Regions from separate parts of the Pseudoalteromonas marina genome, predicted to be linked through region 1. Evidence: predicted binding sites of a transcription regulator. Region 1 holds the regulator's gene; the other holds the start of a gene.

Region 1 (3,172 bases):
TGTTTGAGGCTGCTACCGGGCTTGCTGCTATTATTACCAATAATGATGAAGCCACGCTCAATGCATTAAACTTATACGGTATGCACTTAGGTACGGCATTTCAGCTTGTTGACGACGTGCTTGATTATAACGCCGATGCAGACCAGCTAGGTAAAAATATAGGCGATGATCTAGCCGAAGGTAAGCCTACCCTACCACTTATATATGCAATGCAACACGGTAATGCGCATCAAACACAGTTAATTCGTGATGCTATTGAGCACAGTAATGGTATGGAACATTTAGAAGAGATTTTATCTACGTTAAAACAAACCAATGCGCTTGAGTTTACAATGCAAAAAGCAGAGCTTGAAGCCGATAAAGCAATTGCTTGCTTAGATTTTCTACCAGAATCTGAATACAAGCACGCATTGGTAAGCTTAGCCCGTATAGCCGTTGACCGTGATCACTAGCCTTAACGAGCCTGTTATTTAACACTAATAGTAAATAACATTCGAGCAACAAAAAAGCCTGCAAATGCAGGCTTTTTTAATGCTCATTCTGGCTATTACGCCATGAAATCAACACCTTCTTTGATGTCTTTTTTCAGTGTCTCAAGCATATCGTTCTTCGCTTTTTCTTCAAATGCGCTTAGCTCGCCGTAAGAAAGAATTTCTTCAACGCCGTTTTTACCTAAACGTACTGGGTGTGCAAAATACTCTGCATCACCATCTTCAACAGCAACGTATGCGTAATCTACAACATCTTCACCTTGTAGGCCTTTAACTAAAGACATACAAAAACGTGCTGCAGCAGCACCCATTGATAATGTAGCTGAACCACCACCTGCTTTAGCATTTACTACTTCAGTACCTGCATTTTGGATACGTGGAGTAAGTGCAGCAACTTCGTCTTCAGTGAAAGTTACGCCTTCAACTTGAGAAAGTAGAGGAAGAATAGTTGTTCCAGAGTGACCACCAATTACTGGTACTTTAACTGTAGCAACGTCTACGCCTTTAAGTTCAGCAACAAATGCTTCTGAACGAATCACGTCAAGCGTAGTAATACCAAATACACGGCTTGCATCGTATGTACCTGCTTTCTTGAACACTTCAGCAACAATCGGTACTGTGCCGTTTACTGGGTTAGTAATGATACCCACAAGTGCTTTAGGACAACTAGCTACAATGCCTTCAGCTAGTGTTTTGATGATACCGGCATTTACGTTAAATAAATCTGCACGATCCATACCTGGTTTACGTGGCATACCCGCTGGGATTAAAACAATATCAGCACCGTCAAGCGCTTTGTTTAAATCGTCTGCGCCAAAACCTGCTACTTTAACATCAGTTGGGATGTGTGATAGGTCAACAGCAACACCTGGTACAACTGGTGCAACATCGTAAAGTGATAATTCAGAACCAGCTGGTAAGCCTGTTTTTAATAGTAAAGACAATGCTTGACCGATACCGCCTGCAGCACCTAATACAGCAACTTTCATTGGAATTCTCCGTCATTTGAGGTAGGAAATACTTGTGGCCCTTAAGATAATGAAATTAGCGCCTAAAAACAAATTTATCGGGCCTATTTTGCGATATTTTCGACCATAGTTGTAAACTTTGGTGGTTTATCGCATCAAACTGTCAAGTTGACTAAACAACTGCTGCATAATTATTCATTTTTGTGTACTATTTACAGCATAAATAACAATAATGAATAAAGACTATGCAACCTCAAGATAAACAAGAAGCATTGGTAAAAGCGTTTAAATCACTTTTAAAAGAAGAAAACTTTGGCTCTCAAGGCGAAATAGTTGATGCGCTTAAAGAGCAAGGCTTTGACAATATAAGCCAGAGTAAAGTGTCACGCATGTTAAGTAAGTTTGGTGCTGTGCGAACCCGCAACGCTAAACAAGAAATGGTTTACTGCCTACCCGCTGAAATGGGAGTGCCGACAGCTAAAAGCCCATTACGCCAGTTAGTCATTGATATTATGCATAATGAAATGATGATTATTATTCGCACCAGTCCAGGCGCTGCGCAGCTTATTGCCCGCTTACTTGACTCGTTAGGAAAGGCCGATGGTGTATTAGGTACTATTGCCGGAGACGATACTATATTTATTGCCCCAGCAAAAATTTCTGAAATAGACGTTACGCTTGAACGAGTACGTATTTTATTTGATACGGTTTAAATTTGCTTTAAAAACCCAACTGAGGGGGCAAAAAAAGCTGACCCCATATCGGCTTGAGTAAAATCAAGCCAATGGTCGTAACACTCCCCCTCCCCTAAACGGCTATTTAATACAGCCTCAAATGCAGTACCAGTACTTGCGCAGCTTATGCATAACATACCTTGCTCATAAACATCGCCATAAGGCATGCTTTGATTCAACAAAAGGGGTTGCCCCTCTTCATCTTTTAACTCACTACGCGTGGCATGACTGGTATTTAGTGCTGGGGTTATAAGCGTATTATCAAGTCGTGTACGGCCCATAATTTGCTCTTGCTCACTGAGCGATAAGTGCTGCCAAACAGTTAAGTCGTGTTTATAGCGCTGAACATGAATATAACTTCCCTGATCTTCAAAACAACCAGGTTTATTAATTAAAGCAGTTAAACGCTTTTTTCTTCCGTGTGGCATATCACCACCATAAATAAAACCATTAAAATCTCGGCCATCTAAAAAACGAAAGTTACGTATTTGCTCCACCAGCTCTACATCAGGTGCAAAAAGCTTTAAAACTTGTAATGCAAATAAGTGGTTTACGTCTTCCCTGTCTGAACGTACCTGAACAAACAAGTCACACGGCTGAACACTCATTTGGTGATCTGTATGATTTATATTGGGAAAGCTTTGCAGCTCACTAGGGATATACTCAGGAAGAATATGAGGCCAATATTGGGCGCCAATGGCAACAACGCACGACAACATCGACTCTGAAAACTGATCATTAAACTCTTCTTCAATTGCGCTTACTTGTTTTAATTTAGCGCGCAATGATTCGTCTTGACCATCAAACACATTAAAAAATAAATGCAAACCATGCAGGTTTGCTTCAGCACAAATCCCAGATTGCGCTTGCGCCATTGTTATTCCTCAGTTTTACAGATATATACACAGTGAATCACATTAACTATGATTCAAAAAAATTCACTGTGTGGGGTTTTATTTTTATTATAACCTGCTCATTG
Region 2 (3,172 bases), on a different contig from region 1:
GCTTCTTTTAACCATGTATCGACTAATGCCCCGCCACCATGCACAATTACAAAGTTATGACTTGGCTGATTAGACAACACATCAAATAACGCACGAGCAGCATTTTCAGTATTAAGTACAGCGCCGCCAAGCTTAATAACCCACGTTTTTTTAGCCATTAAAACGCTCCTTTTAAGCCTGTGGTGTGGTCTAAATTCATTGATAAATTAATACACTGCAGAGCTTGCCCTGCAGCACCTTTTAGTAAATTATCGATGGCTGCCATAACAATGAGCTGAGAGCCTTGCTGCTGCCAACCAATATCAACATAAGGCTGCTTTGCAACTCCCTTAATTGACGGGATCTTACTACCTAACAAGCGGATTAAAGGCTCGTTTTCAAGCACGCTGTAGGCCTTAGCCACTTGCTCACTTGTAACATTAGGTTTTAGTTGCACGTAAATGGTTTCTAAAATACCGCGAGCAAAGTTACCTAAATGAGGTGTAAATAAAACCTGGTGACCAAGGTGTTGCTCTATTTCTGGTCCGTGGCGATGATTAAATAAACCATATGGCGCTAGCGACACTTCACAAAAGTGAGTACCTACACTGGCTTTACGCCCTGCACCAGTTACACCCGACACTGCATTAATAATAATTTTGTCGTCGCTTAACAAACCTGCTTGCTGTAGTGGCTTTAACGCATTCAGCGCCGCAGTAGGATAACAGCCAGCAACAGCCACTAAATTTGCATTTGCAATGTCGTTGCTATTCCATTCAGCTAAACCATAGGCCGATTCATTTAATAACTCAGGGTGCTTATGTTCAAAGCCGTAATAAGTAACGTAATCATCATTGCTTGCAAGGCGATAACCACCCGATAGGTCAAACACCTTTTTGCCCATCGCTAAAAATTGCGGGGCTAAATCTACACTTACTTTATGGTCGGTACACAGGCATACGTAATCTGCATTCGCATTAATGTCGTCGAACGCTGACTTTGTAAGAGGAAGTAAAGGAGTATCAAGTAAACCTAAGTGCTCTGGATATAAATCACTCAGTAATTTGTGTTTATCTAAGCTTCCTTCAGATACATAGCTACCTGACAGTTTTAAATTTGGGTGTTTAGCCACAAGGCTTGCTAGTTCTGCGCCGCTGTATCCACTTGCGCCAATAATCGCTACATTCATTATTTACTCATTATCTTAAAATCTATTACTACTTATTTGTGTGTTCGCTTACACTAGCTTAGGTGCTAAGTAAGTCTTTTTTGTTAATGAATTTTGATTATCGTCGCATTATCTTCATTGTGTTACTTAATATATTTATGCTTAAAAAGTGAATTGATATTCATCATAAATACTTTTATATTGTTATGCAATTAAATTGAATAGTTATTTTGGAATTTTTTATGTCTTTGCCTTCGTTTATTTCTATGTACCAGCAATTAATTGCAGCCCCGTCTATCAGTGCAATTGAAGACAGCGAATGCATGAGTAATAAAAGCGTTATCGAGTTACTTGCCCACTGGTGTGAAACGCTCGGTTTTACTTGTGAAATAATAGAACTGGAAGGCAAAAAAGGGCGTTATAACTTATTAGCAAAACGAGGCACCGGGGATGGTGGTTTAATGCTTGCTGGGCATACCGACACAGTGCCGTTTGATGACAGCCGCTGGAATCATGATCCGTTTAAATTAACAGAACTCGACAACAAACTGTATGGGCTAGGTAGTATTGATATGAAAGGATTTTTTGCTTTCGTATTACAAGCTATAAGCGAAATAGATGAAAAACAACAAACACAGCCAATTTTAATACTTGCCACTGCAGATGAAGAAACCACCATGGCAGGCGCACAGCAAATTTGCAAACATCCTAACTTAAAGCCGGCACGCTGTATTATTGGCGAACCCACTGATATGACTCCGGTATTTACACATAAAGGCCATATGAGTACAGCTATAAGGGTCGTAGGACGCTCAGGGCACAGCTCAGATCCCGAACGTGGTCTAAACGCCATTGAAGTTATGCATAAAGTGATTTCAAAATTACTGATCTTAAAAGAGCAATTAAAGAATAAGTATTCACTAAATCACTTTGAAATACCTTATCCTACTTTAAATTTGGGTAATATTCATGGTGGTGACAACGCAAATAGAATATGTGGGTGTTGTGAAATGCATATTGATATGCGCCCATTGCCAGGGTTGAGCGTACAAGAGCTACAAGCTCTGCTGCTAGATGCAACAAAAGACATAAACGAGCAATACCCAAACTCAGTAAGTGTTATTGACCTACATGACCCAATACCAGCATTTACTGGCAGAACCGACAGCGCGCTAGTTCAACTAGCTGAAAAGGTAGCGGGCCAAAAAGCCATTGCAGTTAATTACTGCACAGAAGCACCTTTTATTCAGCAACTGGGTTGTGAAACCATAGTTATGGGACCAGGTTCTATTAATCAGGCGCATCAGCCTGACGAATTTTTAGCAATGGAAAAAATAAAGCCTTCACAGCACATCATTAGCAATATTATAAAAACCTGTTGCTTTTAGCTAAGCAATAAAAAAAGACGCTTAACAGCGTCTTTTTTATAAATGCTAAATTTACTATTTCATGTATTTGCTTAAATACTTTTTAAATACAGGGTCTGTTTTAGCAAGCTCTTTTTGCTCAGCTAATATCTCTTTTAAAATCACACCCGAGGTAAGCGGATTTGCCAGTACAACCCTAAACACAACCGTAGGTTGATTATCGTATTGAACTGGAGTCAAACGAGTACGCGATACAAACGAGCGTCCAGATTCACGCTGGCGTTTTTGCATACTGGCTGTAAAACGATTTAGTGAAGCAAAAATATCAATCCGTGTTTTTTCATCAGCCTCAGCAATCGCTTGTTTTATTTGCTTAGGCACATAGCGATAAGTAAGCAAACATAGCTCAGGCTCTGAAATAAGTTCAAAATCTTCGTCTGCCTTGATTAAATCAGCAAAATACTTTGCCTTTTTTATACTTCGATCGATTAGCATTTCATAGCCTTTACGGCCTATAACACGTAAGCAAGCATGCACTAACATAGCCATACCAGGGCGGCTACCCTCTAGTGTGTGGCTACCTAAATCTTTAGAGCCCTTACGCAATATATACTCAGCATGATGCTCTATTGCATCGGTTGCAGCGGGATCTTTAAAC

What was found. The regulator ArgR, encoded in region 1, controls arginine synthesis, uptake and breakdown. The targets are predictions, from matches to a motif close to ANTGAATANNTATTCANT.
Region 2: argC (N-acetyl-gamma-glutamyl-phosphate reductase) is a predicted target of ArgR. The motif match lies at 1,316-1,333, and genes of this name have one in related genera.

What each region holds. Positions count from the first base shown of each region.
Region 1 is NZ_AHCB03000007.1:296,147-299,318, forward strand. Features, by position in the region: gene ispB (octaprenyl diphosphate synthase) at 1-452, shown strand, start outside; gene mdh (malate dehydrogenase) at 548-1,480, opposite strand; gene argR (transcriptional regulator ArgR) at 1,705-2,172, shown strand; gene PMAN_RS12570 (Dyp-type peroxidase) at 2,169-3,068, opposite strand; gene PMAN_RS12575 (ABC transporter ATP-binding protein) at 3,115-3,172, opposite strand, start outside.
Region 2 is NZ_AHCB03000006.1:447,482-450,653, forward strand. Features, by position in the region: gene argB (acetylglutamate kinase) at 1-158, opposite strand, end outside; gene argC (N-acetyl-gamma-glutamyl-phosphate reductase) at 158-1,168, opposite strand; gene argE (acetylornithine deacetylase) at 1,390-2,535, shown strand; gene panP (pyridoxal-dependent aspartate 1-decarboxylase PanP) at 2,590-3,172, opposite strand, start outside.